4 regions of the Diaphorobacter ruginosibacter genome follow, and region 1 is predicted to be linked to each of the others. Evidence: riboswitches for the same ligand, from Rfam matches in the RefSeq annotation. Region 1 holds a riboswitch; each other region holds the start of a gene.
What was found. Region 1 has a riboswitch for cobalamin ahead of H9K76_RS11675 (TonB-dependent receptor). Riboswitches for the same ligand answer to the same signal wherever they lie in the genome.

Region 2: another riboswitch for cobalamin. It lies ahead of H9K76_RS15945 (TonB-dependent receptor domain-containing protein); the one in region 1 lies ahead of H9K76_RS11675 (TonB-dependent receptor).
Region 3: another riboswitch for cobalamin. It lies ahead of cobW (cobalamin biosynthesis protein CobW); the one in region 1 lies ahead of H9K76_RS11675 (TonB-dependent receptor).
Region 4: another riboswitch for cobalamin. It lies ahead of H9K76_RS08485 (ABC transporter substrate-binding protein); the one in region 1 lies ahead of H9K76_RS11675 (TonB-dependent receptor).

What each region holds. Positions count from the first base shown of each region.
Region 1 is NZ_CP060714.1:2,593,416-2,600,963, forward strand. It holds gene H9K76_RS11660 (DUF1294 domain-containing protein) at 145-438, shown strand; gene H9K76_RS11665 (AraC family transcriptional regulator) at 460-1,257, opposite strand; gene H9K76_RS11670 (pyridoxamine 5'-phosphate oxidase family protein) at 1,354-2,040, shown strand; cobalamin riboswitch at 2,146-2,389, shown strand; gene H9K76_RS11675 (TonB-dependent receptor) at 2,541-4,685, shown strand; gene H9K76_RS11680 (ABC transporter substrate-binding protein) at 4,757-5,812, shown strand; gene H9K76_RS11685 (FecCD family ABC transporter permease) at 5,809-6,894, shown strand; gene H9K76_RS11690 (ABC transporter ATP-binding protein) at 6,891-7,548, shown strand, end outside.
Region 2 is NZ_CP060714.1:3,506,600-3,514,147, reverse strand. It holds gene fnr (fumarate/nitrate reduction transcriptional regulator Fnr) at 235-957, opposite strand; gene hemN (oxygen-independent coproporphyrinogen III oxidase) at 1,143-2,525, shown strand; gene H9K76_RS15960 (sulfite exporter TauE/SafE family protein) at 2,537-3,259, shown strand; RNA gene ssrS (6S RNA) at 3,309-3,488, opposite strand; gene H9K76_RS15955 (cell division protein ZapA) at 3,576-3,959, opposite strand; gene H9K76_RS15950 (DUF904 domain-containing protein) at 3,956-4,180, opposite strand; cobalamin riboswitch at 4,215-4,480, shown strand; gene H9K76_RS15945 (TonB-dependent receptor domain-containing protein) at 4,596-6,449, shown strand; gene H9K76_RS15940 (bifunctional adenosylcobinamide kinase/adenosylcobinamide-phosphate guanylyltransferase) at 6,493-7,080, shown strand; gene H9K76_RS15935 (ABC transporter substrate-binding protein) at 7,158-7,548, shown strand, end outside.
Region 3 is NZ_CP060714.1:1,838,538-1,846,085, reverse strand. It holds gene cobN (cobaltochelatase subunit CobN) at 1-1,782, opposite strand, end outside; gene cobW (cobalamin biosynthesis protein CobW) at 1,813-2,862, opposite strand; cobalamin riboswitch at 3,234-3,523, opposite strand; gene H9K76_RS08460 (TetR/AcrR family transcriptional regulator) at 3,617-4,240, opposite strand; gene H9K76_RS08455 (arabinose transporter) at 4,331-5,554, shown strand; gene H9K76_RS08450 (siderophore-interacting protein) at 5,547-6,284, shown strand; gene H9K76_RS08445 (2OG-Fe(II) oxygenase) at 6,311-7,033, opposite strand; gene panD (aspartate 1-decarboxylase) at 7,217-7,548, opposite strand, start outside.
Region 4 is NZ_CP060714.1:1,848,193-1,855,740, forward strand. It holds gene cobN (cobaltochelatase subunit CobN) at 1-20, shown strand, start outside; gene H9K76_RS08475 (magnesium chelatase ATPase subunit I) at 29-1,180, shown strand; gene H9K76_RS08480 (vWA domain-containing protein) at 1,216-1,848, shown strand; gene H9K76_RS08485 (ABC transporter substrate-binding protein) at 1,838-2,701, opposite strand; cobalamin riboswitch at 2,858-3,048, opposite strand; gene H9K76_RS08490 (helix-turn-helix transcriptional regulator) at 3,087-4,253, opposite strand; gene H9K76_RS08495 (glycosyl hydrolase family 18 protein) at 4,445-6,361, shown strand; gene H9K76_RS08500 (helix-turn-helix transcriptional regulator) at 6,426-7,538, opposite strand.

The DNA of each region.
Region 1 (7,548 bases):
GCGCAAACAGGGAACGATCCGCCGCCATAGGGACGTATCGGCAGCCCCGGCCGCCGGCAGCGGCCTCTTCAAAATCCTGCTGGCGGCCTGGGTGGTGCTGATGGTCTTCGGCCTGTGGCAGGGCGACATGGCCCCCTCCTCGCCGTGGGCGTGCCGCTCCTCAATCTCATCACCTTTCTGGTGTACCGTCACGACAAGAAGGCGGCCGAAACGGGTCGCTGGCGCATCAGCGAGCGCACCCTGCACCTGCTTTCGCTGGCCGGCGGCTGGCCTTCGGCCTGGTTCGCGCAGCAAACGCTGCGGCACAAGTCATCCAAGCGAGAATTTCGCGTGGTCTACTGGGTCACGGTGATCGGCAATCTGGTGCTCCTCGGCATGCTGATTCTGCTGCCCGAATCCGGCGGCGGGATGGGGGCGCTGCTGCGGTCGCTGCGCTAGGACACAGCCGTCCGCGGAGGACTACAGCGCGCGCGCACGCAACCGATAGCTGGCGGGCGTCTGTCCGAAAGTACGGCGAAACAGGCCGATGTAGGCGCTGACGCTGGCATAGCCCAGATCCAGCGCAATGGCGGTGACGCTCATGCCCTCGGCCAGCATCTCCAGCGAGCGCAGCAGGCGCACGCGCTGGCGCCAGCTGGTGAAATTGAAGCCAGTCTCGGTGACGAACCTGCGGCTCAGGGTACGCGAACTGATCGCGCCAAAATCAGCCCAGTCCTCCATGTCGCGTGGGTCGGCCGGGTTGGCCATCAGCGCCCGGGCAATGCGCTGGAGACGGGCGTCCCGGGGAAACGGCAAGCCGAACTCCTCCACAGGCAGGCCACGTATTTCATCGAGGACCACGGCACAGATGTGCAGTTGCGCCTCGCTGGGTGACACGGCGGCCTCCGGCGTCAGGCTCGCCAGCCGCAGCACGGCTTCGCGCAGCAGCCCCGACACGCGGATGGTGCACGGCTGCTTGGGCAGGCTGGCACAGGCGGCCTCGGCGATATAGGCGCTCCAGCCATGGTACGGGCCATACGATCGCCCCGAATGCGCGTGGTGCGGCGGAATCCAGACGGCATGGATGGCCGGAACGATCCAGACACCTTCATCCAGATGAACGGAGATCAAGCCCTTGATCGAGCCGAACAGCTGGCCGCGCGCATGCCGGTGCGTCTCGGAAGACAGCTCCTGTTCCAGCACGCGAGTGGCCGCCATGACGCTGGGGCCGTCGGCGGAATCCATGTAGGCCCCCAGTACGTGCATCAGGTCGGGCATGGCGGATTTGAGATATTCATTGGCTGAAAAATTCTACATCCGCCAGATCCGCGAGGCTTACGCTCGGGGCGTACTGACCTCCGACAAGATTTTTCCATGCCCTCTTCCAACGACTCCAACAACTCGAACAACTCCTCGCACCCGGCGACGCGCCCGATACCCGACCCGAACCTCGTCGACCTGGACGCCCTGTACGCGCCACCGACACTGCGGATTCAGCAGGGTGTGCTCCCACGCCTCGCAGACTTCCACAAGGCCTATCTCGCCCAGGCGACCTTCTTCTGTCTTGCTACCGGGGATGCCAGCGGCCTGGATGCCTCCCCTCGTGGCGGCCCTGCCGGCTTTGTGCATGTCCTGGACGAGCAGACCATCGCCTTCGCGGACTGGCCCGGCAACAACCGCATCGCATCGCTGCGCAACCTGCAGCAGGACGACCGCCTGGCGATGCTGTTTCTTTTCCCGGGTCTCGACGTGTTCATGCGCATCAATGGTCGCGGCCGGATCTCCACCGACAGGGATCTGCTGAACGAACTGCACGAAGGCACCAAGGTGCCCAAGACCGCCACCGTGGTCCGCATCGATGAAGTGCTGTACCACTGCGGCCGCGCCATTCACCGCGCGGGGCTGTGGAACAGCGAAGGCCATCCGGACCGCCACCAGCTTCCGACAGTGGGACAGGTCATGGCAGGCATCGCCCGCCTGCGGGGCGACTCGCTGGCTCCCGAGCAGGTCACGCAGGCGGATGAGCACTACGCGCACGTTGTGCGGCAGGAGCTTTACTAGAACCGGAGGCCGGCTCCTGCCGTGCTGGCCGGGCCCAAGCGATCGCTACGATATACTTTGTAGCGAATTGACGGTGGATTGTCGGCACGCTCGTTGACAGGCCGCCTTCAATTTCATGCAACAGGTGCCCGGATTGAAGTCCGGGTTAAACGGGAACAGGGTGCAAAGCCCTGGCTGCCCCCGCAACGGTAAGCAGATCAAACCGACTCAAGGCTCTTGCAGTGCAGGAGCCAGCCACTGGTGCTCTACGTGGCCTCTCACGAGGTGTGCGGCAGCACTGGGAAGGCGAGCGGCAGGCTTCTCCAAGCCATCTGTCAGCCCGGATACCGGCCTGTTGAGCGCTGTGCGGCAGAGTTCCATCCTCTCCCGCCAGCATCTGCAACGACCGTCTGCGGGGAGCAGCGTGACGGCAACAAGCCAGTGACAGTCCCGGCCAACGGTCGGCCCGATGTCCCGGCATGATCTCGTCACCAGCAGGCAGGCGGCCAGCACCACTGACGATGATGAACCATTTCACCTTGCCCGCCGTACTGATCGGCCTGGCACCCGCCGCTCTGGCCATGGCCGCAGAGCCCACCCCCGAACCCACGCAGGCGAGCCCGTCGCGTGCCGAAGCCCCGGCACAATTGCCGACCGTCCATGTGACGGACTCCGCCGAAGACCGCCCGGGCCTGTCGAAGGCCACCGTTTCAGGCAGCCGCACCGGCCTTGCCACGCTCGATCTGCCGGCAAGCCTGGATTCCGTGGATGAACAGACCTGGCAGGAACGCGGGGACAGCCGCATGGCCGACATCATTGGCCGCACGGTCGGCATGACGCCGCTGTCCGCCACCAGCTACAACAGCCTGTCTTTCAGCACACGAGGCTTCACGGGCACCAACTCCGTGGGGATTGCCGAGGATGGAATACGCCTGGGCGTGGCCTCCACCACCACGCCGTATCCGGCCAACAGCTGGGGCTATGAACGCGTGGAAGTGCTGCGCGGACCGGCCTCCATCGTCTATGGAACCGGTACCACGGGCGCCACCGCCAATGTCGTGCGCAAGCAGCCCACGCGCGAGACAGTGCGCGAGGTGCTGCTCGGCACGGGCTCCCACGGCACGGCCAAGCTGGGACTGGGCATGGGTGGCGCATTGAGCGACACCCTGACCTACCGCTTGGATGCCTATGGCCACCGCACCGATGGCGAGCATGACATGGCCCGGGCCAGTGGCGGCAAGCTGATGAGCACGCTGCGCTGGCAGCCCACGTCGGCACTGCGCCTGGAGTTGCTGGCCGACGTGAGCGACGAGAAGCCCGCGCGCTACTTTGGCACGCCCACAGTCAACGGACGCATCGTTCCCGAACTGCTGGGGCGCAACTTCAACACCGACGACAGCGATATCCGCATCAAGGACCGGCGCGTGCGCGGCCGCATGCTGTACGAGGTCAACGACTGGTTGAGCCTGAGCAACGAGCTCTATCATTTCAAGGCGGACCGCTATTGGCGCAACATCGAGGCCTACCGCTACGACCCTGCGGCACAGACCATCAGCCGTGGGGACTACCTGGAGCTCTCCCACGATCTGGAGCAGACCGGCAACCGCCTGGAATCCAGGATCAAGGCCGGAGCCCATCAGCTGGCGGTGGGCTGGGAGGCCAACCGCGCGCGGTTCCGCTACGCAGGAAACTCGGACAGCCGCACGGTCACGCGCCCCATTGGCGACACAGGCATCGTGCCCTGGGACAGCCCAAGCGCCATGGTGCCCCGCTTTACGACCGAAGCCACCACGCACGACTTCTATGCCGAAGACGCCTGGACGCTCAGCGACCGCTGGCTGCTGCTGGCGGGGTTGCGCCGCGACCTGACGGACTTCAGCCGCAACGACCTGATCGGCAGCGGTTCATTCGACAAGACCCTTGGCGGCACCGCCTGGCGCCTCGGCCTGACCCACAAGCTCAGCGCACAGACCAGCCTGTACGGACAGGTCTCGCAAGGCCACGACCCGGTCACCAACGTCCTGACGCTGAATCTGGCCAACCGCGACTTCAAGCTCACCACGGCACGCCAGGCCGAGGTCGGCATCAAGCAGCAGTTCGGCGAGGGCCGCGGCGAATGGACGGCTGCCCTGTACCGTATCGAGAAAAAGGACATCATCACCCGCGACCCGAACAACAGCCAGGTATCGGTGCAAGGCGGCAAGCAGCACTCCCAGGGCCTGGAGCTGAGCGCGGTGACGCGCCTGTCACCCCACTGGCGCCTGGAAGGCAACTATGCCCTGGTCGACGCCAAATATGACGAACTGATAGAGGCAGGCGGAGCCGATCGCTCCGGCAAGCGCCCGCCGAATGTGGCACGGAACACCGCCAACCTGTGGGCGCACTACACCACCCACAGCGACCTGGGCCGCTGGCAGGCCTCGCTGGGCGCGCGCGCCGTGGGCCAGCGCTTTGCCGACAACGCCAACACCGCAACCAGCCCAGGCTATACCGTATGGGATGCTGCCCTGAGCTGGCGCCCCGGGCCTCGCAGCACCTACCGCCTGACGGTACGCAACCTGACCGACAAGGTCTACACCTACTCGGCTGTCTCCAACGCCAAGGCATCGCAAGCCTATCCAGGCGAAGGCCGCCGCGTGGATCTGACGGCGGAGCTGGCGTTCTGATCCCGCACCCCGAATCCACGGAACAACGGCGTCCGACGCATGCATTGGCCTGAACTCATCACCAGAGCACCATGAACCCCAGTCGATACATGCCCGTCGGCCTCCTGCCCCTGCCCTTCCTGAAACGCCATGCGGTCGCACTCATGGCGGTTCTGGGGCTTGCCGCCTGCTCCGAGCATTCCTCCTCCACTGGCGCCCCTGCCGCCCCCGCCGCACCCGGCAGGTCGGTGCGTGCGCCCGTCACCATCGAGGTCTGCGGCCACCCTGTCACCTATGCCCGGGTGCCGCAGCGTGCCGTCACCCACGGCATCAACATCACCGAGATGTTTCTGGCACTGGGCCTGCAGGAGCGTCTTGTCGGCTATGGTGGCCTGCGCGATGTCAAGCGCCTGCCACAGGCGATGCAGCCCTTGCTGGCATCGGTGCCCGACCTGTCCAACCAGGGCATGAATCTGGAAACGTTGATCAATGCGCAGCCGGATTTCGTCTTCAGTGGCTGGGCCTACGGCTTTCGCCAGGGGCAGATCACCCCGGGCAGCCTGCGAGAACTGGGCATCGACAGCTACGTGCTCAGCGAATCCTGCATTCGCCAGGTGGCGCGCGAACGCGTTTCGCTGGAAGACACCTTCAACGACCTGCTCAACCTGGGCCGCATCTTCGATATCGAGGAACGCGCAACAGCCCTCGTCAACGCACAGCGCGCCGAGCTTCAGCGGATCACCGATGCGCTCGGAGGCCTGAAGGAAAAGCCCAGGGTGTTTGTGTTCGACAGCGGCACCGACATCCCTGTCACCACGGGACGCTACGCCATGCCGCAGGCAATGATCGAAGCGGCCGGCGGCAGCAACATCTTCGATGACCTGAACAGCAGCTGGATGAGCGGCAACTGGGAGGACGTGATTGCGCGCAATCCCGACTGGATTGTCATCGTCGATAACGACCGCCCCACGCCGGACGGCAAGCGCCAGTTCCTGCTCGGCAAACCCGAGCTATCACAGGTCAAGGCCATAAGGGAGCAGAACTTTGTGCTGATGGATTTCTCCGAGGCAACGCCCGGCCCGCGCAATGTGGATGCCGTGCGCCGGCTGGCGCATGCCTTGCACCCGCAACAGGTCACGCAGCCATGAGCCCGGAATCGGCACTGGGTTTTGCCCGGCAACGCCAGCGGCTGGCAATGTACCTGGCAGTGCTGCTGAGCCTGCTGCTGGTCTCGCTCACGCTGGCCATCACGCTCGGCCCCGTGCGCATCTCACCGCAACAGGCCTGGCTGATCACGGCCCACGAGATCGGGGTGCGGCTGGGCATGGAGATGCAGCCCGGCGACTGGACATCGGCCCAGTTCCAGATCGTCTGGCGTGTACGCATGCCGCGCGTACTGCTCGCGGCACTTGTCGGTGCGGGTTTGGCACTGGTGGGTGTCGCCATGCAGGCCATGGTGCGCAACCCCCTGGCCGACCCTTACCTGCTGGGCGTGTCATCCGGTGCGTCCGTGGGCGCGGTCAGCGTGATTGCCTTTGGCGCACTGGCGTTTGCGGGCGACCTGGCCTTGCCGCTGGGCGCCTTCGGGGGCGCGCTCGCCGCCTGCATTGCCGTGTATTTCCTGGCCCATGCCCATGGCAGGCTGATCTCCATCCGCCTGGTTCTGGGCGGAGTGGCCATCGCGTATGCCTTGAGCGGCGTCACCAGCCTCATCGTGCTCACCACCGACCAGCGCGAGCTGGCCAACTCCGTTCTGACATGGACCCTGGGAAGCCTCGCCGGAACGCGCTGGGACGAACTGGGCCTGCCCGCGGTGCTGCTGGTCATCGGGGCCGCCTTGCTGCTGACGCAGGCGCGTTCGCTGAACGCCTTGCTCTCGGGCGAGGAAAGCGCCGCCACCCTGGGGGTGGATACCACGCGTACCCGGCGCTGGCTGTTCGTGCTGGTCTCGCTGGTCACGGGCGTATTGGTCTCGCTCGCCGGCCCGATCGGGTTCGTGGGCCTGATCGTGCCGCATGTCACCCGCATGCTGGTGGGTGCGGAGCATCGCAGCGTGCTGCCCGTTTCCGCCCTGGCGGGCGCGATCTTCCTGGTCTGGGTGGATGTGTTTTCGCGCATCACCTTCGCCCCCGCGGAGGTGCCGGTGGGCGTCATCACCTCCTTGCTGGGCGGGCCCTTCTTTGTATGGATGCTGTGCCGCAAGAGCGCGCGCGAGAGGCTGATCGCATGAGCGGCGAGCACCTCCAGGCCCGCAACCTGAGCTGGCAGGCCGCGGCCAGCCATATCGTGGACGATGTCAGCCTGCATGTGATGAGGGGCGAGCTGGTCGGACTGCTCGGGCCCAACGGCAGCGGCAAGTCCACGCTGCTGCGCATGATCTACCGCATCCTTCAGCCCGCTCGTGGCAGCGTGCATGTCGAGGGCCGTGACGTGTGGCAGGCAGGAGCCCGCGACAACGCCCGCGCGATGGCGGTGCTGGCGCAGGAAAACTCCAGCGAATTCGAACTGCTGGTGCGCGACGTGGTCCTGATGGGGCGAACCCCTCATCAATCTCCCTTTGCTCGCGACAGCGACGAGGACTTCCGCATCGTCTCCGAGGCGCTGCAGCGGGTGGATGCGAAAGACCTCGAGGCGCGCATGTTCTCCACGCTCTCGGGCGGAGAGAAACAGCGCGTGCTCATGGCCCGCGCACTGGCCCAGCAAGCGCCGCTGCTGGTGCTGGACGAGCCCACCAACCATCTCGACGTCCGCCACCAGTTCGAGCTGATGAACCTCATCCGCAGCCTGGGCCTGACCGCATTGGCCGCGCTGCACGAGCTTCCCCTGGCGGCTCACTACTGTGATCGCTTGTACTTGCTCAAGGGCGGCAAGCTGGTCGCCCAGG
Region 2 (7,548 bases), 910 kb from region 1:
GAGTCCGCTGGCATGTGTCGATTTGATTCATGCAGAGGGCTTGTAGGCAATTACGTCAACGGCGGACTTCGCTCTTTCGCCTGGGAATTGCTTCAGCCTTGTTGACTTGCCAGGATGCTGATTGCACCCGCTCCGTGTTTTTTTCGTTCCCCCCGATGAGCCGTGCCGCTCCAAGGCGCGGGCTCATCGGGCGGCAGCTGTCGTGACTTCACAGCAGCTCCATGACTCAATGACTCAATGGCAAGCTTGCTGGCTGTTGACGATATTGCGCAGTGCACCGGCATCCAGGATACGGACGTGGCGCTGTTTGACCTCCACCACGCCTTCCTCGACGAATTTGGAGAAGGTGCGGCTCACGGTCTCGAGCTTGAGGCCCAGGTAGCTGCCGATTTCCTCGCGTGTCATGCGCAGTACCAGCTCGGACTGGGAAAAGCCACGCGCGTGAAGGCGTTGCACGAGATTGAGCAGGAATGCGGCAAGGCGCTCTTCAGCGCGCATGCTGCCCAGCAGCAGCATGACGCCATGCTCGCGGACGATCTCGCGGCTCATGATCTTGTGCACATGGTGCTGAAGGGCCTTGACCTCGCGCGACAGCTCTTCGATGTTGTCGAAAGGCATGACGCAGACCTCGGCATCTTCCAGCGCCACTGCATCGCAGGTGTGGCGGTCGCTCACGATGCCGTCAAGGCCAATGATTTCTCCCGCCATCTGGAAGCCTGTCACCTGGTCGCGGCCGTCTTCGGTGGCCACGCAGGTCTTGAAGAAACCCGTGCGAATGGCAAACAGGGACGTGAAAGGCTCGCCATTGCGGAACAGCGTCCCTCCGCGCTTGACCTTGCGGCGCACGGCGACGATTTCGTCAAGTCGTTTCAGCTGCTCCTCGGACAGCCCGAGAGGCATGCAAAGTTCTCGCAGGTTGCAATTGGAGCATGCGACTTTGATGGTTTGCGGTGTCATTTGCAATGGCGCCTTGTACAAGTTATCGGCTTCCGAAAAGTGGACTGAGTTCCACTCGCCTCTGCCGTTGGCATATAGGAAAAACAGGATGCATTGTCCCAGTCAACATGAAAACTGGATTGACCTGTGTCAAGGACATTCTCCGGAGGCTGCGGCACAGTAGCGGCGAACCTTTGGAATTCGCTATGACTGTTGTCACATCAGATCTCATCCGTCAATTTGACGTGTCTGGGCCCCGCTATACGTCCTATCCAACGGCAGACCGCTTCGTGGAAGCGTTCGGTCAAGACGACTATATCCTCGCTCTACAACAGCGACGCATCGGCTCGAATGCCAAGGCGTTGCCTTTGTCCCTCTACGTGCACGTCCCGTTCTGTGAATCGCTTTGTTATTACTGTGCGTGCAACAAGATTATCACCAAACATCCGGAGCGGGCGGAAGCCTATCTTCGCTATCTGAGTCGAGAAATCGATTTGCACACAGAGCACTGTGGTGTCATCCAGCATGTGAGCCAGCTGCATATTGGTGGAGGCACCCCAACATTTCTGACCGATGAGGGCCTGCAGGACCTGATGTCCATGATCCGCCGGAGTTTCGTTCTTGTTCCGGATGGCGAATACTCCATCGAGATCGACCCGCGGACTGTCGACAATGATCGCCTGGCGTTTTTGCGACAACTGGGCTTCAACCGCCTGAGCTTCGGTGTGCAGGACTTCGATCCCGAGGTGCAGAAGGCCGTTCACCGGATACAGCCCGCCGAGCAGGTCTTCCGGCTGGTGGAGGAAGCGCGCAGGATCGGATTCCATTCGGTGAATGTCGACCTGATCTATGGGCTGCCGCGCCAGACCCCCGAGTCCTTCGACCGCACGTTGGCGCAGGTGTGCGAGCTGCGTCCGGACCGCATCGCGCTCTACGCCTATGCCCATCTGCCGGAGCGGTTCAAGCCGCAGCGCCGCATCGTGACCGATGAACTGCCGCTGCCTGCGGCGAAGGTGGCCATGCTCGCGCGTTCGCTGGAGGTGTTTCAGAATGCGGAGTACGTCTATGTCGGCATGGACCACTTCGCGCTGCCGGACGACTCCCTGGCAGTGGCCAAGCGGCAGGGTCGCCTGCATCGCAATTTCCAGGGCTACAGCACGCAGCCCGATTGCGACCTGATCGGCCTGGGAGTCTCGGCAATCGGCAAGGTTGGCGCAACCTACAGCCAGAACGCCAAGACCCTGGACGAGTACTACGACACCATCAACCGGGGGCGCTTGCCCATTGTGCGTGGCCTGGCGCTTTCGCGCGACGATCTGCTGCGCCGCTCCGTCATCATGGCGCTGATGTGCCAGGGAGAGCTGGTCTTCGAGTCCATCGAGCAGGCCTGGCTCATCGATTTCGAGAGCTACTTCGCGGCGGAGCTGGAACAGTTGCAGGCCATGGACGAGCAGGGCCTTGTGCAGTTGCATGAAGACCGCATCGAGGTCACCCCCATGGGCTGGCACTTCGTGCGTGGCGTGGCGATGGTGTTCGATCGCTATCTCCAGGGCAACCGCAACCGTGAGCGCTTCTCGCGCATCATCTGATCCGCAGACCCATGTGGGCGTTGGCCTGGACCGCTTTTCTGATGGGGCTGCTGGGAGGGGCGCATTGCCTGGTGATGTGCTCCGCGCCCTGCGGGGCCTTGCTCGCGCGTGGCGGTAAGGAGTCTGCGCGCGAGCAGCCCGTACGTTTCGTGCGGCGACGGCGCTTGCCGTGGCAATCCATCCTGTTCCATGGGGGGCGCGTCGCCGGCTATGCGGCGCTGGGGGCGCTGGCTGCCTATGCCATGGACCGGCTGGCCTGGTTCAGCCAGGGCACCAGCGCGCTGCGTCCGATCTGGACAGCCATGCACATTGCGATCATCGCCTGGGGGCTCATGCTGGTCATGCGGCTGCAGGCTCCCGCCTGGATGGAGCGCGCGGGACGTGGCGTGTGGTCGCGCGTGAAGTCGGCGGTGGACAGGCCGGGCGGTGTGTTGGCCGTGGGTTGCGGCTGGGCGCTGATGCCGTGTGGTTTTCTCTACTCGGCCGCGATGCTGGCGGCCTTGAGCGGCGGCCCGCTGGCGGGCGCCCTGGCCATGTCCATGTTTGCGCTGGCAAGCGGACTATGGCTGTGGACGGGGCACTGGGGCTGGCTGCATTTTCGCGAACGCCTCACAACGCCCCGCATGGCCGCATGGGGCGTGCGCCTCAGCGGCATCGTGCTGGTGGCATTGGGTGCCACGGCGTTGTGGTGGGGGGTGGTGCACCAGCAGCAGGCGCCGTGGTGCGTGACATGATCGCCAAGCGTATGCCCGCCGTGGGCGTCGGGGCGATCAGGGGGAATTCAAGGTGTCTGCAAGTGCCACCGGATCGTCATCCTGAACCGGGGGTTCAGGTGGGCAAGAGCAACCTGACGTTGGGTTCATCTGACGCGAGACGATCACGCTCATCAGGTGATGTATCAAGCCCGTGCTCAGTGAGCATTGGTTCAAGGAAATATAAAACCCGGCAACACCGCAGACGAGCCTATTGTAATTGCGCCACGGGCGCCCTCGTGGCCGACGAGGGCATTTCATGCCGCCGGGTGGCGTATCTTCGCGAGACTGTGAATCGTCAGAACAGGCGGCCGTCCTCGCCGAGGGCGGAATCCAGTCGCTCCAGCAGATGGGCCATGCGTTCGTCGCTTTCCGGCGAAGAGGCCTGGGGCTGCTGGGCCTGGGCCGGATGTGCGACCATGCCGTTGCTCGCGGCCTCGGCCTGTTCTTGCTCCCTGGCCCTGGAAGCCGAAGCCGCAGCCTCGTGATCGGATATCTCGAAGGCCATGTTCAGCGCGGCCAGCACAGCGATGCGTTCGCGTGCGCGCACCTTGCCGGCATCGCGGATGCGCGTCATCGCCGCATCCACCCGTTCGACGGCTTCCAGCATGCGCGGTTCGTGGCCTTCGGGACAGCTCAGCAGATAGCTCTGCTGCATGATCTGGACCTCGATCTGCTTCATGAGGCGTCGTCTTTCGTATCCGGAATGTCGGGAAGCCGCTCCAGCAGCGAGTCCATGCGGTGGCGAACTGTCTGCAGGCGGGATTTGAGGGAGTCGCGCTCTTGCGTCAGAGTCAGAACCTGCTGGGACAGCAGTGCGTTGGTGCGCTGCAGTTCAGCATAGCGAACCAACAGGCGCTCGACGCGCTCGGCGATCTGGTCTTGGGAGGATGGTGGAGCCATACAACACCTATTGTACGGATCGCTGCACAAACAATCGTAAAATTACGTCGTTGGTGCTCGCAGCGTGGTTCACACGCTGCAGTTCAACGGGAAGCAGGGAGGGGTCTCCGCCATGGAAAAACCCTCAGCCTGCGCTGCCCCCGCAACGGTCAGCGGACGAATTCCTTCAGGCGCCCCGCCGGGCGCCCCGGGGATTCCCTCTTTGCCATCACAGCCACTGTGTGCCTTGAACAAGCATGCGGGAAGGCGGTCAAGGAGTGCGCCGCCAGCCCGGATACCGGCCAACACGGTGGTTCTGGATGCGACGAGAGCATCCTGCCGGAAAAGTCCGGCAGGCGTCTTCGCGCGTCCGGGCTGTGATGCCCATGTGCCGACGGGGAGGTCGGACGCGGCGACTTCTTTCTTTTTGTCCACGATGACAACTCAATCTGTTGTGCTGGCCCGTGCTGCGGTGCTGCCCTTGGCGCTGGCCGCTGCGTTCCCCTCGTTTTCCCAGACGCTGCTCGCTCAGGCTGCCACCGAGTCCACCTTGCGCGAAACCGTGGTGACCGCCACGCGCGTGGAGCAACCCCTGTCCGACCTGGTCGCCGACGTGTCGATCATCGACTCCGAGACCATCCGCAACAGCGGTGCCGTGGGCGTCGTGGACGTTCTGGCGCGCGTTCCGGGCATCCAGTTCACGCGCAATGGCGGGCCGGGCAACACCAGCAGCGTCTATGTGCGCGGCGGCGAGAACCGGTTCACCGCCGTATACCTTGACGGCGTGCGCATCGACTCGCAGTCGACCGGAGGCGTGGTGTGGGAGCAGCTTCCGCTTTCGCAGATTGACCGCATCGAGGTGCTGCGCGGCCCTGCCGCGGCGGTCTATGGCTCGGACGCCGTGTCGGGCGTGATCCAGCTGTTCACCAAGAAGGGCGAGGGCAAGCCAGCCCCCTACGTCGGCGTGGGCGTGGGCTCGCGCGGCACGCGCACGGCCGAGGCCGGCGTGAGCGGCAGCTCTGGTGCCATCGACTACTCGGTCGGCGTAGCGCATGAGGGCAGCGACGGCTTCAATATCCGGCCCGCGGCAACGTTCAACCCGGACGACGACGGCTACAAGCGCAATTCCGGCAATGCCCGCGTGGGCTGGACGTTCGCGCCCGGCCAGCGCCTGCAGGCCTCGGTGCTGGCCAGCAATCTGAATTCGCAGTATGACGCCGGACTCAAGGCCGACGACCGCAACCACCATCAACTGCGTACCGCCGATCTGCTGTGGGATGCCAAGTGGAACGACAGCTACAGCACGCGACTGCAGGTCAACCAGTCGAATTCGAAGTACAGCACCACGCCCAACTTCTACATGACCGAGACGACGGTGCGCAGCTATCTGTTCCAGAACGAGTACCGGCTGGGCGTACACCGCTTCACGGCATCGCTGGAGCGTCGCGAGGACGAGCTGCACAACCCTGCCACGGAGTTTGTCGGCGATCTCAAGCGCGAACGTTCGCAGAACGCCCTTGCGCTGGGCTATGGCATGAATTCCGGGGCACACACGCTGCAGGCCAATCTGCGCCGCGACAACGACAGCGAGTTCGGGGGCAAGAGCACCGGCAGCCTGTCCTACGGCTATGCGATCAACAACGAATGGCGCGTGACGGCCGCGGGCGGCACCTCCTTCCGCGCGCCCACGCTGTACCAGCGCTTCAGCGAGTACGGTGACGCATCGCTCAACCCGGAAACCGGTCGCAATGTCGAGATCGGCACGCGCTGGACGCGTGGCTCGAGCAGCGCGGGCATCGTGGCCTACCGCAACCGCGTGCGCAACCTGATCGTCTATGGTGCTCCGGGCACCTGTCCGTCGGCATTCGGCTGCTACCAGAGCGTGGGGCGCGCGGAGTACGAAGGCGTCACGCTGAGCGCGGCGCACAAGCTCGGACCGGTGTCGCTCAACGGCTCCATCGATTTCCAGAATCCGCATGACCTGGACACGGGCCGCCAGCTGGCGCGCCGCTCCAAGCGCTATGCCAAGCTGAGCGCGGACACTGCCGTCGCCGGCTGGAATGTCGGTGCCGAGATGAATGCGGCCTCGCGCCGGTATGACACCGCGTCGGGATCCAACATGCTGGGCGGCTACACCACATTCAACCTGTACGCCAACACGAGCATCGGCCGCGATTTCACGCTGCTGGCGCGCCTCGACAACCTCACCGACAAGAACTATGAGCTTGCGCGCGGCTATGCCACGCCGGGCCGGGCGTTCTATGTCGGCCTGAAGTGGGCACCGCAGTAAGCCGTTGCATGTTGCAGGTTCCCCTCTCTAAAGCGAAGACCGCATGACCGCTCCACGTGATTTCATTGCCGCAAGCGAGTTGATCCTGGGCGGCCAGAAGAGCGGCAAGTCGCGCCGTGCCGAGCTGCTCGCGCGGCAATGGCTTGCGGGTGATCCGTCGCGTCGTGCCAGCCTCATCGCCACGGGCACTCCCTGGGACGATGAAATGCGCGCCCGCATAGCACGCCACCGGCATGATCGCGCGCTGCGTGTTCCGGGACTTGCAACGCTGGAGGAGCCGCTGGCCATCGACGCGCTGATCCGTGCGCACTCCGATGACCGGACGCTGCTCATTGTCGACTGCCTCACGCTGTGGCTTACCAACTGGCTGATGCCGGCCAAAGCCGCAGAGGAGCGCGCGCGGGAATGGCCCGGACAATCGGCTACATTTTTGCGTTCATTGAAAGAGGCGTCCGGACCCATCATCCTGGTGGGAAACGAGATTGGTTTGGGTGTCATTCCCATGGGGCGTGAAGTGCGCGCGTTTGTCGATGCGCTCGGTGGACTCAATCAGCAGGTCGCGGCGGCATGCTCGCGCGTGACCTTGATGGTGGCCGGCCTGCCGATGTGTTTGAAGGAAGAAGAAAGATGAGTGGTTCGCGCTCGATCGCTGCCGGCTGCCGTACGTTGCTGGTGTCATTCGCATGGTGTGCCGTCGCGACGTCGGCCATGGCCTATCAGGTGGTGGATGACAGGGGGGCCACCGTGGAGTTCAAGGAGGCGCCGCGGCGCATCGTGAGCCTGCTGCCGTCTCTCACCGAGAGCGTATGTGCCCTTCAGCACTGCGAGCGCCTGGTCGGGGTGGACCGCTACTCGAACTGGCCCGAATCCGTCAGCCACCTGCCCAAGGTGGGTGGCGGCATCGATCCCAACATCGAGGCGGTCGTGGCGCTCAAGCCGGACCTGATCCTGATGTCCACCAGCGGCCGGGGGCGTGACCGCCTCGAGGCGCTGGGCTACAAGGTCGTGGCATTGGAGCCGCGCCAGCTCAAGGACGCGCAGCGCGTGCTGAACACGGTCGGCGTGATCCTCGACGTGCCGGCGGAGCAGGGCGCCGCAC
Region 3 (7,548 bases), 750 kb from region 1:
CGCGAGGCTCTTGCCCGGCAGCCACTCCAGGTTGCCGTGCTTGCCCACATGCACCAGTGCATCGACACCCCACACATCGCGCAGCCAGAAATAGAACGCGAGATAGCTGTGGGGCGGCACCAGCTCTGCGTCGTGGTAGCTCGCGTAGTCCTGCGCGCCCATGCCCCTTCCGGCGTCCGCCAGCGCTCGCGCTGGCTGGATGCCCACGAACACCGTGCCCAGCCGCAGCCCGGCAATCATGAAGCGCTGCTGACGCAATGCGGGATCAGATTCGGGCGGTCCCCAGCGCGCGTTGATGGCATCGGCCATGCCCGGCGCCAGCTCCGCGAGCCGCGCGAGGTAGTCGGCGAGCGGGTAGCTTTGCCATGCCGCGCGCAGCGGCCACTGCGCGGGATCGTTGGCGATGCCTTGGGTCAGGGTTTTCATGAGCGCATCGCCGCTGGCGGGCGCATCGTCGCTCACCCCATAGCCCTCGGATTTCAGCGCACGGAGAATGTGAATGACGGACTCTGGCGTGTCCAGCCCCACGCCGCTGCCGATCCGTCCCTCGCTGCCCGGGTAGTTGGCAAGCACCAATGCCAGCCGCTTCTCGGAGGCAGGCTTGGTGCGCAGCGCACACCAGCGCGCTGCGAGCTCGGCCACGAAGTCCACGCGGTCGGGCTCCGGCTGGTAGGCCACCACGTCGGTCTGCGTGTAGGGGCAGCGGTGCGACAGGCCCTTGAAGCTCACCGCCCGCGTGATGATGCGGCCGTCGATCTCTGGCAGCACGATCTGCATGGCGATGTCGCGCGGGCGCAGGCCCTGGCTGTCCTCCAGCCAGTCTTCACGATTGCCGCCGCTGGCGATCACCTGCAGCACGGGAGCATCGCCCGCGAGCGACTGCCCCTCGCCAAGTGCCGAGAACGCGGTGGTGTTGAGCACCAACTGCACGCCATGCGTCTCGCACAGGCCCTGGAATGTGGAGAGGCACAGCGCGTCCTTGAGCGAATCCAGCGCCACGGGCAACGGATTCATTCCGCGCTCGCTCAGCGCCAGCGCCATGGCGTCGAACGCCGCCGTGTTGCCGGACAGCAGGTGGGCGCGATAGAACACCAGTGCCACCACGGGGGCCCCGGGTTGCCATACAGCTTCGAGGTCATCGATGCCGACAACCGAATGGCCCGTGGTGTTGCCTGGCGTGTTGCCTGGCTCGTTGCCGGGTGCCTGGCGAGAGACAAGTCCTTGCGGAACATGCACGGCCACCTGCGGCAGGCCGCGCGGCGGTGCGGGCTCCGCGCCGAACTGCAGGCCATGGAAGGCCGCGGCCTGGACGAAGGCCCGGGCATTCGCGGCACCGCCCGAACGCAGATACTGCCACAGCAGGCGGCAGATGGGCAGCGGCAGGGTGCTGTGCTCCAGCAGCCGCAGGTCTTCCTGCAGGTCGCCCGAGAACATCGCCAGATGCTGGCCGCGCTCGCGCGCAAGCGCCGCGATCTGCTGCACGCCATAGGGCCACGCGGATTCCGAACCGAGGTGATCCACCACCACCACGCGCGCATGGCGCAGCACCTCGTCCACATAGAGATCGAGGGATGCGCTCTGCCGCAGGTGCAGCAGGTTGGCCAGGCGCACCTGGGGAAACTCCGGTGACTCCTGCGCCATGCGGGCACAGGCCTGTGCGAGCAAGGCCAGCGTGGTGTCCGCGGAGCTGAGGATCACGATGTCCGCCGGCGTCTGGTCCAATCGCGTGACAACGCTTTCGTCCTCTACGAATCCTCCCGGGCGGGTACTGAGCAAATGCATGGACTGTTCCTGCTTGTCTGGAAGGCCGACTCAGGCCTCGACGCCGGCAAGGCCCGCGCGCAGCGCCTTCTCGTCCAGGTCCTGGCCGATGAACACGAGGCTGGTGCGGCGCTCTTCACCGGTGCGCCACGCGCGGTCGAAGTGCGAGTCGAGCCGGCGGCCCACGCCCTGCAGCAACCACCGCATCGGCTTGCCCGGAATGTCGGCAAAGCCCTTCACGCGCAGGATGTTGTGCTCGCCCACCAGGCGGTTGACGGCCGCCAGCAGGCGATCGCGGTCCACGGGAGGCAGGTCGACCACGAAGGAGTCGAACTCGTCATGGTCGTGGTCTTCCTCGTGGTCGTGGTGGCTGGTGCGCTGGTCGATCGTGGCCTCGGCCGCCTTGCCCAGGCCCAGCAGCACATCGAGCGGCAGTCGGCCATGGTCCGCATGCACGATCTTCACCTGTGGCGACAGTTCCTCGCGCACCAGCGCCTGCACCCGGGCCAGGGCCTGCTCGTCCACGCCATCCACCTTGTTGAGCACCACCAGGTCGGCCGCGCTCAACTGGTCCTCGAAGAGCTCGTGCAGCGGCGATTCATGATCCAGGTTCGGATCCGCGCGGCGCTGCTCGTCCACGGCCTCGGGGTGGGCCGCAAACTGACCGGCAGCGGCGGCGGGCGTATCGACCACGGTCACGACGGCATCCACCGTGAAGACGCTCGCAATCTCGGGCCACTGGAATGCCTGCACCAGGGGCTTGGGCAGGGCCAGGCCCGAGGTTTCGATGAGGATGGCGTCGAGCTGGCCGCGCCGTTCGGCGAGCTGCTTCATCACGGGGAAGAATTCCTCCTGCACGGTGCAGCACATGCAGCCGTTGGCCAGTTCGTAGAGCGCGCCCTCCACCGGCGCCCCGCTCTCGTCGCAACCGATGCCGCAGCCCTGCAGGATTTCCCCGTCGATGCCCAGCTCGCCAAACTCGTTGACGATGACGGCGATGCGCCGGCCGTCGGCGTTATCCAGGATGTGGCGCAGCAGCGTGGTCTTGCCGCTGCCGAGAAAGCCGGTGACGATGGTTGCGGGGATCTTGGCGGTGTTCATGCGATGCGCTCCAGGATGGAGAAGGTTCCGAGAGGACCGATCGCCCAGCACCCCGGCGACCGGCGCGTATGCATGGCAGAAAGCGGGAGGCATGCGGCGCGCAGCGAATCCTGCGCGCCTCGACGAACATGCGCGGGCGCCGTGCCTGCGTTCATGTGCGCCTCCCGGATCCCGCCTCGCCCACCCGCGAAGCCGTCGGAGTCATCGAACGATGAGTCATCAATACACACCGCAGGCGCGCCGTTCCGGGAAAAGGCCTTGAAGACAAGCATCACGGTGGCACAGGCGTCATGCCGAGCAGGGATGACGGTGGCCAACCGGACCGCATGCGCAGGCCCGCCCGGACACGCACTCTCCCGCGGCGTCCGAAGCGAAGCAAAGGCCGGTATCCGGGCTCGCAAGACGCCGGGCATGTCTGCTACCGGCCCGGTTCCGCGCCTTCCCACGTCTTGTCAGAGGTTGACGACGCAGTGACCACGAGCCCGCGCGGCATGGTTTCCATGCTTCGCGCGGCCCATTCGGGAACCTTGGCTTGCTTACCGTTGCGGGGGCAGCGCAGGCCTTGCGAGGCGCCATGCGGCGTCGCTCACCTGCTTCCCGTTGAACCCGATTGAATGCGCATGCAGGGCATGCTGGCAGTCGTTCAGGCACCTTTGCATCGGCGCGGGTCAGGCGCGGAACATGCCGCGATCCAACCCGCCCGGGCATTATCGTGCAATTCTCCCGTGGCGCGAGAAAGCCGGACGCCCCTCGCCTACCTTGGCGGTCCGCCGCACAGGTAGCGGACCAGCATCTCCACGATCGCCTCCTCCACCTTCTCGATCGGGTGCGGTGCGCCCGGAGGAATCACCGCGGCATGGATCAGCGACTCCATGGTCTGCAGCGCAACCCAGGCCGCCAGCCCCAGGTCCTGCTGCGTCACTTCGTGCCGATGCTCCTCCAGCAGCCGTTGGATGCGGTGGTGAATGCTCTGGTCCGCCTGGCTCTGGTCCGATGGTGCATCGAAGAACGGAAACTCCTTCTCCAGCACCTGGTGCAACTGGGGCGCGACCCGGTGCGCGGCCAGCCACGCGTGGACGATGGCGGCCAGCTGGCCCCGCAGGTCCAGCGACGACGCGCTCGCGAGGACAGTCTCCATCGCGGCATGCATCTCGACCGCATGCCGCTCGTGCAGCGCCGTGATCAGCGAGTCCTTGTTGGGGAAGTACTGGTACACGGAGCCGACGCTGACGCCCGCGCGCTCGGCCACTAGGTTGGTGTTGGTGGCGGCGTAGCCGCGCTCGCTCAAAACGCGAGCCGTGGCTTCCAGAATGGCATCGACCAGGGCCCTGGATCGGCTCTGGCGAGGGATGCGTCGTGGCTGGGGCAGTGCTGTCATGGGTCCGTCCTAACGCGAGTTTTCAACGTGAGCAATGACTCATATTATTCCAAATATCGAGCAAATGCTCATGTTTGGAGTGATGGATTCATGTCTTCCCGTTCTCGTACGACCACCACGGCCGCAGCGCCTCCGCCGCCCGCCGTCAACGTCTTTCTCAAGCTGCTGCCCATCACGCTGGCAGTGTTCATCGGTTTCCTCACCATCGGCCTGCCACTGCCGGTTCTTCCGCTGCATGTGCATGACGGACTGGGCATGAGCACGCTGGTGGTCGGCATCGTCATCGGTACACAGTTCGCCGCTGCCCTGCTGTCCCGTGCATGGGCCGGCAATCTGGCCGACACCCGCGGCTCCAAGCGCGCCGTGGTCACCGGTTTCCTGGTGGCATCCGGTTCGGGCGTGGCCTATCTGGCTTCGCTGGCTTTTCCCGGGTCACCGGAAACCTCCATCTGGGTCCTGCTGCTCGGGCGCGTGCTGCTGGGCTGCGGTGAAAGCCTGGTCGTGACCGGCGCCCTGAGCTGGGGCATCGGGCTCGTGGGCCCGCAGAACGCGGGCAAGGTCATGGCCTGGGTGGGCACCGCGATGTATGGCGCCTACGCGGTCGGCGCCCCGGCCGGGGTGGCTGTCAACAGCGCCTACGGGTTTGCCGGCATCTCCATCGCCGCTGCCGCCCTTCCCCTGCTCGCATGGGCGCTTGTCGCGAACGTGCGGGCCATCGCACCCACCGCCGTCCGCCGCACGCCGTTCTACAAGGTGCTGGGTGTCGTGGGCGGCGCGGGCCTCGGCCTGGCCCTCTGCAGCGTGGGCTTCGGCGTCATCACGGCCTTCATCGCCCTGCTGTTCGCCGCCCGTGACTGGGGCAATGCCTCCCTGGCGTTCACTGCTTTCGGGCTGGCCTTCATCGGCGCCCGCATCTTCTTCGGCCACCTGCCCGACAAGCTCGGCGGCGCACGCGTCGCCGCCGTCTGCGTGCTGATCGAAGCCGTGGGGCAGTTGCTCATCTGGGGTTCACACACGCCCGCCATGGCCTATGCCGGCGCGGCGCTGACCGGCTTCGGCTACTCGCTGGCATTCCCCGGCTTCGGGGTGGAGGCCGTGCGCCGCGCACCGCCGCAAAGCCGGGGCGTGGCCATGGGCGCCTATGTCGCGTTCCTGGACATCTCGCTGGGCATCACGGGCCCGGCCCTGGGTGCGGTGGCCGGCGCATGGAGCGTCGATGTGGTCTACCTGGTGGGGACCGTCGCCGTGGCCTCTTCGCTGCTGGTCGCCGTGCGCCTGCTGACAACCCGCCCTCAGGGAGCACACCATGCATGAAACAGACACCAAGCCGCGCAGGACACGCGCAACGGGCATCGTGCAGGCCGTCCGCAGCGTCACGCCTCACATGCGGCGCATCACCGTGGGCGGCGGCGAGATCGCCGAGTTTCTCAACACGGATGGCATCGACGAGCCGGCCGCATGGGTGAAGGTCTTCCTGCCGTCCGGCGAAGGCCGCGCCTACACCATTCGGCAGATCGACTTCAGGGCCGGCACACTGGACCTGGACTTCGTCCTGCACGGCACCACGGCCGACTCCGGCCCTGCCGCCCACTGGGCGTCCCAGGCGCGCGTCGGCGAACACATTGGTATCGCGGGCCCTCGCAGCGGCGGGTTCGTGCTTCCCGGCAACGCGCGCTGGGTGATGCTCGCGGGAGATGCCACGGCCCTGCCCGGCATCCAGAGCATTGCCAGCCGCCTGCCCGCCGACGTCAACGTCAAGGTCTACGCGGAGGCGCCGACTCCCGACGACCGGCAACCCATCGAGAGCCCGGCCAGGCTGCGCATCGAGTGGATCCATGCCCAGCCCGAACCCGGCCTGGGCCTGTGCCAGTCGCTGCTGCACCGCCCCCTGCCTCCCGGCCCGGGCTACATCTGGATGGCGGGCGAGTCGGCGGCCATCCGGGTGCTGAAGCTGCACTATCTGCAGGAGCGGGAGCTGCCGCGCCAGGGCGTGAGCGCCAAGGGATACTGGAAATCGGGAGAGGCCGACCATCGGGACGCGTGACGGGGCACCTCTCAGTCGTCGCGGGCTCACCTCGCGTCATGAAAGATGAGCCCCACGGTATGGCGCCGGCCGCTGCGCACGCGGCTGACGCCATGGCGCATGGCAAGCCGGCGAAAGCCACGCTGCCCCCTGGCGGGTCGCTGGTTGACGGTGAAGATCACCGCGTCTCCCTGCCGCAGCGCAATCACCTCCGCGCGCTGCCCATGGGCCCCGCTCTCGGTCATGACGAATTCGCCGCCGGTGAAATCCCTTCCGGGCTCCGACAGCAGGACGGCCACCTGGAGCGGAAACACATGCTCGCCATAGAGATCCTGGTGAAGACAGTTGTAGTCGCCCTCCGCGTATTGCAGGATCAGCGGCGTCGGCCGCGTCTGCCCGGCCCGGTGGCAGCGCTTCAGGAAGGTGTCCAGGTCGTCCGGATACAGCTCCGCCACTCCCAGCCGCTGGTTCCAGCGATTGGCAATCGGCGCGAGGCGTGGATACAGCGTGTGCCGCCACTGGTCCAGGAGCGGCGGCAGCGGATAGGCAAAGTACTTGTACTCGCCGCGACCAAAGCCATGACGGCCCATGACGATCCGTGATCGGTAGATGTCTTCGCGCGGATAGAGCGCCGCAAGGCCGTCGCACTGCCCTGCCGCCAGGAAACCGCGTAGCACGGCGTGTCCACGGGCGTCCAGATCCTGCTCCACGCGTGCCCAGTCATAGGTCTGACATTGCCGTTCGCAGTCGTGGTCCATGGAGGTCGTCATTGCGTCATTCGCTGCCGTTTAAGGAATGAGGCCAGTCTAGAACCGCCGCCGCATCCCGGCACTCCGCTCCTTGCGGTTGAACTCGGCCGGAATCCGGCATGCCCGTGCTCCAGAAACAGGTTCGCGATCCCTACGCGAACATACAAGGTGCGGGATGCGGGCAGGTCATCGCCGCGCTGACCCTTACACCATCTGGGTCGCCACCTTGTGTCGCAGCTCGACCTGGCGATTGCCTTCATCGACGAAGACCAGTTGGGGCTGATGCTCCGCCACGTCCTTGTCATGCACCTGCGCGAACGAAGCAATGATGAGCAGGTCGCCCACGGCCGCGCGGCGCGCCGCCGAGCCGTTCACCGAAATCATGCCGCTGCCGCGCTGTCCCTTGATGGCATAGGTCACGAAGCGCTCGCCGTTGTCGATGTTCCAGATATGCACCTGTTCGTTCTCGGCAATGTTGGCGGCATCGAGAAGATCCTCGTCGATGGCGCAGGAGCCTTCATAGTGCAACTCGCACT
Region 4 (7,548 bases), 750 kb from region 1:
AAGGCGGCACGATCCGATGACGAATGCCATGACATCTTCCAAGACCGTATCGGCGCAGGCCGCGTTGCCCGTGCTGTTCCCCTTTGCAGCGATCACCGGCCAGCCCGCGCTGTGCCAGGCGCTGATCATCGCCGCGCTGGACCCGCGGATCGGCGGCGTGCTCATCGAAGGGCCGCGCGGCACCGCCAAGTCCACGGCCGCCCGTGCGTTGGCCGAACTGATCGACGGTGCGCCCTTTGTCACCCTGCCGCTCGGAGCCACGCTCGAGCATGTCGCGGGAACGCTGAGCCTCGAGCATGCGCTTGCGGGCCATGCCCTCGAATTCGCGCCAGGCCTGCTGGCGCGTGCGGATGGCGGCGTGCTCTACGTGGACGAGATCAACCTGCTGGCCGACTCGCTGGTCGATGTGGTCCTCGACGCAGCGGCCAGCGGTACCAACGTGGTGGAGCGCGATGGCATATCGCACAGCCATGCTGCGCGCTTCGTGCTGGTCGGCACCATGAACCCGGAGGAGGGGGCGCTGCGTCCCCAGCTGCTGGACAGGCTGGGCCTGTGCGTGCGGCTCCAGAACGTGAACGATGCCGAAGAGCGGCTTGCGATCGTGCGCTCGCGTCTGGCGTTCGATGCCGACCCGGAGGCTTTCCGTGCGCGCCACGCGGCGGCGCAGTCGGAGCTGGCGGCACGCCTCGCGCGGGCGCGCGGGCGCCTGGCATCCACCGATGTCCTGCCATGGGGCGACGAGGTGATCGCCCATGCGGGACGCTGGGCCGTGAGCGCACAGGTGGACGGCCTGCGTGCCGACCTGGTGCTGCTGCGCGCAGCGCGTGCATGGGCCGCATGGCTGGATGCCGATGAACTGCAGACCGGGCACGTCGACGGCATTGCGGAACTGGTTCTTGCACACAGGCGCAAGCCGGGCGCACCGGCCCAGCTCGGCGACATGCCTGCTCCAGCGCTATCGTCGATGCAGAAGACACCGAGCGAAGCCCGCCAGCAGGCCGGGCCGGCATCTCCCACGGCCTCGCGGGAGCAGGGCGCTTCGGGTGGTGCGCATGGTACGGATGCTTCGGGAGACTGGGGCTACATGCCGCCCGAGGCGGTGGCGCTGGAGCGGCTGGGCAGCAACCATGCCTTCATGCCGCTGCGCAGCACGGGAGCCGATGCATCAAAAAAAGCCTGAGCCTTCGCCCCCGGAATGCCCTGGCCACCCTGTCGGTGCGGGCACGCGGCGCGGCGGAGGCTCGATCGGATGAACGGGGCGCGGATGCACGGCATGCGCAGACGGGCGGGCTGGACTGGCCGCGGACGCTCATGGCGCGCGGAGGCGAGGCGCTGGCTGCCGAACACCTGCGGCGCAGGCCGCTGCAGCCGCGTGCGGTGCGCCTGCATTGCATGGTGCTTGACTGCTCGGCCTCCATGGTCACGAGCGGTGCGCTCGCACGGGCCAAGGGCGTCCTGCTGGGCTTGCTGGAGGAGGCCTACCAGCGCCGCGAACAGGTGGCGTTGATCTGCTTTGGTGGCGCAGGCGTCGAGCTGCGCCTGCCGCCGTCGCGCGCCGCGCATTGGAACGAGGAGTGGGTGGCGCCCATCGGCGGCGGCGGCGGTACCCCGCTTGTGCAGGCACTCGGGGCCGCGGATGGCCTGCTGCGCATGCAGGCCCTCAGATTGGCAGCCTTGCAGGGCTGGCTCTGGCTGATGACCGACGCGAGAACCCGCGAACGGCCCGCGCGTCCGGCGTATGCCGATGAAATCCGGATCCTGGACTTCGAGTCCTCGCGTGCGCCCCTGCGGCGCGCGCAGCAGCTTGCGCAGGACTGGCGCGCGCACTACCAGCCCGTCAGCGCATGAGGGCGGGGCCGGCGGCGCGCTGGTCGATTTCGAGCAGGCAGTTCAGGATCTCCTGCGCGGCCTCATCGATGCGAGGCCCGGGGCGCGCGATCACGTCGAAGCGCTCGGAGGAGATGCGGCAGGCACGGCCCTGTTTCACTGCGGGCATGTAGCTCCAGCCCGGTCGGTCGGCAATGGCCGGCGTGCCATAGGCATTGGTGGAAATCAGCAGGTCGGGGTTGGCGCGCAGCGCAAACTCGGGTCCCAGCTTGGGGAACAGGCCCATGCTGGCGGGCACCACGTTCTTCAGCCCGAGGCGCGAAAGCGTCTCGCCGATGAAGGATGATTCGCTCGCCGCCGCATGCCCGCCATGCACCTCGAAGTAGACGCGCTTGCCTCTCCAATGGGGCGGCACCTTGGCGCGGATCGCTTCCACGCGCTGGTCGATCTTCTTCCAGAGCGCCTCGCCCGTCCCGGGTTTGCCCAGCGCCCGTGCGACGACCTCCATCTGCAGGCGGAGTTCGCCATGGCTGGTCGCATCCACGGGCAGCACGTTCAGGCCCAGCGCCTTCAGGCGGTCGGCGGCCCGGTTGAGGGGCCGCAGCAAGACCAGGTCAGGCTTGAGCGCCATGATCATCTCCACCTGCGCGTCGCTCAGTCCGCCCACGCGCGGCAAGGTCTGCACGGTCTGCGGCCAGTTGGAGTAGCGGTCGATGCCCACGAGTCCGTCGCAGGCATCGAGCGCGCAGACCATTTCGGTGAGGGAGGGCTGCAGCGACACCACGCGCAGCGGCGCAGCCTGCCCGGAGGAGGCGGAAACGGCAGACGCGCAAGCCAGGGTGCCCGCGACGATTCTGTGGAGGTGGATGTTCATGGTCCGTACTGGGAGCGTGCTGGTGATTTCCACGCGAGCGCGGCATCGGGCTCTGAGATCAGCAAGACGCACCGAGGGCCGCACGACGCAGGTAAAAGTGATGGCTCACGCTACTGCCTCGGCAACCCGACCACAAAGAGCCCTCGCTCCATGGCACAGTAACGACTCGCATCGGCAGGTCTCCTGGCTTGCACCGTCTTTGGCGCTGTCCGCCCCTTCCCGCCGACAGGTGTCGGCAGTGGTTCCGGCGGCAGCTCGGTGCTCACAGTTGCGAGGACAGCCACGTATTTGCAACGTGTTCCCTTTTCATTCCTCCGTGGAGGAAATCCCATGCTGGCGCGGATTCTACCGGCTCCCGCGAGCATGGCACGGGATGAAACGGCTTCTATCCGATACCCGCGGGCAGCAAGGGGCGCCGGTCCACGTCGGCCCCTTCGCCATGCCCCGGCGCATAGCCTTGCCGCACCTTCACCAGCAGGTTGTCCCTGCTGGCCACCCCGAGGCGGTTATAGAGCTGTCGCCGGTGGTACACGGCCGTGTTGATGCTGATGCCCATGCGCTGGGCGATCTGGTTTTCGGACAGGCCGCGCGCGAGCCACCAGGCCATCTCATGCTGGCGCAGCGGCAGCTTGAGCGCGCCCAGGGCTGACAGCAGTTGCACGCTGTGGGCCACGCGGCGCGTGACGTGCAGTGCGGCGGCCTGGCGGTCGGGCTGCTGGCCCGTGGCGTCGGCCATGCGGGTGGCGCGCAGCGAGAAGCTACCGTGCACATTGCGTATCTCGAGAGCCGGCAGGGCCATGGCCGGCCAGCCCTTGCGCGCGGGCTCGGCCTGCAGCCGGCGCAGCAATTCCAGCAGCACGGGCGGCATGTCCGCGCCGTGGCGCCAATGCCAGCCGAAGGCCATGCGCATCAGCGCCTCGGCCTCGGGCGAAACCCACAGGGGCCGTCCGCGGGGCGTGACCACCACGATGCCCTGGCCCTGCACCTCGCTGTCCGCCGCATCGCTTTCGCTGACCTGCAGGATGCGGGACAGGTGTCCCTCCAGTTGCGCGAGCGTGGCGGCGTCCTCCTGCGAAAAGAAGGTGCCGTGGCGGTACAGGAACACCATGCCCACCCCGCGGCCTTGCGCCGTGCGCAGCACCAGGGTGAGCCAGTCGGTCACACCGGCAGGGCGCAGCATCTCGTTCCAGTAGTCGCTGCGCAGGAGTTCGCTCCGGGATACGGTGAGTACCTCACCGAGCAGGTGCGGCCCGTGCTCGTGGCGCACCATGCCCGCAAAGTGGCGCGGGCTGCGGCGGAACAACTGGCTCTCGTTGCGCTCCATGCGCGGGTCGAAGTAGTGGGGCAGGTTGGCGATGAGTTCCGGGCTCTGCATGTGCGCATGGAGTTCACCGTGCTCGTCGGGATACAGGTAGCCGCCGGAGTCGAAGCCGATCAGTCCGCGCAGGGCATGCAGCACGGGCTCGATGTGCTCGGGCCCGGTGAAATCCAGGCCCGCCATCTGGTGCAGGCGGGCAAGGGCTTGGCGGGGAGGTGCGAGCGACGTCGACATGGTGCGCATTGTCACGCAACTGTAGATATCAAGACCCCACCCCGCCAGGGTGGGGCGGGGAGCGCCCGCTGCCCGCCGGCCCGGACGCCTGCATTTCCGAGGGCCCGGTCTCCCCCCGCCAGGGTGGGGCGCAGCGCGCAGTTCACCGGTAGTCTGCGCAGCCTGCAAACAACCAAGGAGTGTCTTTCACCATGCCTACGCTCAGAACGATCTGCGCATCGCTGCTGCTGGCCGGAGCCTGCACGGCCACCTTCGCCCAAAGCTGCGCTCCCGGCCAATGGCTGGCAGAGTATTTTCCGAACACCGCACTGTCGGGGGCGCCCGTCCTGTCGCGCTGTGAGGACGGTCCCGTCAACCACTACTGGGGCGGCGCCGAGGGCAGTCCCGATCCGGCCCGCCTGCCCGTGGATGGCTTCTCTGCACGCTGGACGGGCACGCTGCCGTTCGAGGCGGGTCCGGCCAAGTTCATCACCTTCACGGACGACGGCGTGCGCGTGTTCGTGGACGGGCAGAACGTCATCGACAACTGGACGCTGCACGGCGTCACCATGGATGTGGCCACCCTGCCCATGACGGCGGGCCAGCACACGGTGCGCATGGAATATTTCGAGGGCGGCGGTGACGGGCTGGCGCAGTTCGTGATCGAGCAGGACCGGGTCTCCACACCCACCGACCCGACCGATCCGGGCGACCCCGGCCCGAATCCAAACCCCAACCCCGAACCGCCACCCTCCAATCCGTTGCCCGTGGTGGGCGGCCTGGGAGCCACGGCCACCCCGCAGGGCGTGCGTCTGGGATGGAATCCCGTCACCAGCAGCGGCAAGTGGGTCAATGGCTACTACACCGGCTGGTTCTGGGAGTATTTCCCGCCCGAGGCCGTGGACATGAGCACGATGACGCACTTCATCTTCGGCCGCTATGCACCGGGACAGGGATCGCTGCCGGGCGGGCAGGCGGGTGAGCTGATGGAGGGCGCGGGCACCGCCCACACGCAGGCGGAGGACCGCCTGATCGCCAAGGCCCACGCGGCCGGCACCAAGGCGATCATGATGCTGGGTGGAGAGTTCGACGGCCCCGGCTTCATGGCCGCCACGGCGGATGCGGGCATTCGTGCCACCTTCATCAAGAACATTCTCGACAAGGCGGAGCAGAAGGGCTACGACGGCGTGGATGTGGACTGGGAGGAAAACCTCGATACCGCCCAGGGCCGCGCCCAGGCGCTGGCGCTGCTGCGCGAGCTGCGCGCGGCGGCGCAGCAGCGCCCGACCTACCAGCCTCCGAACGCGCCGTTCGAGATCAGCTGGCCTGGCTTCTGGGTGAACGTCAACTTCCCCGGCGAGATCACATCCTGGCATGTGCAGGTGGCCGAGGCGGTGGATCGTTTCAACCTCATGACCTACAGCATGGCGGGTGACTGGGGCGGTGGCTGGCAATCGTGGCACCACTCGCCGCTGTTCGGCGAAAGCGGCAGCCATCCCACGTCCGTGGCCTCCACGGTCCAGGCCTACCTGAACGCGGGCGTGCCGCGCGCCAAGCTGGGTATCGGCGTGGGTCTCTATGGCATGTTCTACAACAACCCCATCACCGGCCCCCGCCAGAGCGGCATGCACGGATCCAATAGCGGTGACGGCGTGAACAGCTACCAGCGCCTCGTCAACGACAATGCCTTCGGCCAGCCTGGCGCGACCTACCACTGGGACGACGTGGCCAAGCAAAGCTACATCAGCTACAGCCAGCCCTGGTGGCGCGCGAGCGATGCGCCCGTCACGTACCTCAGCTACGAGGACGAGCGCTCCATCGCTGAAAAGGGCCGGTGGGTGCGTGAGCAGGGCCTGGGCGGCACGCTGGTGTGGACGATCAACTACGGCTACCTGCCCAGCGATGGCAGCAATCCCCAGATGCAGGCCGTCAAGCAATCGTTCATGAACGCCAGCGCGTCGGGCTACCGCGTGTACCGCGACGGAGCCGCGATCGCGACGGTGACGAATGCCGTGCAGTACGTCGATACCGCAGCGCCCGGCGGCAGCCACCGCTACCAGGTGGCGATGATCGACGCCACCGGCAAGGAAGGTCCGCTGTCGGCAGCAGTGAGCGTGCAGGCTCCTTGAGGAGGGAGGAGAGGGCCCCGCGCCGGTGCCGGCTCGGGGCTTTTTTGCGCATGCGGCAGGGTGGCTAGCGGCGAGCGGGCACTGCGTGCCCCAGCTTCGACAGCAGTTCCTCTCTGCCGGTCACGTCCAGCCGGTTGTAGAGCTGGCGCCGGTGGTAGACCGCCGTGTTGAGGCTGATACCCATGCGCTGGGCGACCTGTGATTCGGAGAGTCCGCGTGCCAGCCACCAGGCGAGTTCGTGCTGGCGTTGCGGCAGGGCAAGCGTCTGCAGCGTTGACAGCAGCCGTACGCCGCGCGCCACGCGGTGGGTGATGTGCAGGGCGACGGCGTGTTCCGGCTGCCCGGGCAGTGGGGCGTGCGCGGCATTCATGAGGATGGCGCGCAGCGAGAACCAGCCATGGGCGGTATGCAGCCGCATGGCGGGCAGCTCCATCCGTCCGGAGGGCGCCCGCAGCCGCCGAAGCAGCTCCAGCAGCGCCGCCGGCAGTTGTGCCCCGCGCCGCCAGCGCCAGCCAAAGGCCAGGGGCATCAACGCCTCGGCTTCGGGCGAGATCCACAGCGGCTGTCCCTCAAGCGTGGCGACCAGAACCCCTTCGCTGTGGATCTCGCTGTCCTGCGCATCCATTTCACCGCCTTGCAGGATGTACGCAAGTTGGTGTTCCAGCCGTGCGAGCAGGGCGACCTCCTCGGGCTGGAACGGCTGCGCCCTGGCCGAGCGGAAGAGGAACAGCATGCCTACGCCCTGACCCTGCGGGGTACGCAGGGGCAGGCACAGCCAATCGCGCACCTGTGCAGGCCGCATCACGACGTTGTAGTAGTCACTGCGCAGCAGCGTCTCGAGGGATGTGTCGCGCAGCATCTGCTCCATGCTGCGGGGGCCGTGCTCATGCAGCACGATGTCGCCTGGTGCGCGCAGGGTATTGCGGAAGACCAGGTTCTCGCTGTGCTGGATGCCAGGATCAAGGTGCTCCGGCACGGACGCCTGCACGTCCGGGGACTCCATGAACGCATCGAGCTCGCCATCGGCGCCAGGGTAGAAGTAGCCGCCTGAATCAAAACCGATCACCCGATGCAGCTCCTGCAGAAGAGGCTCGATGAGCAGCGTGCCGCCGGTTCCCAGGCAGGCCATGCCGTGCAGGCGGGCAAGGGCTTGGCGGCGGGCATGGGATGGGCTCATCGCCGCGAAT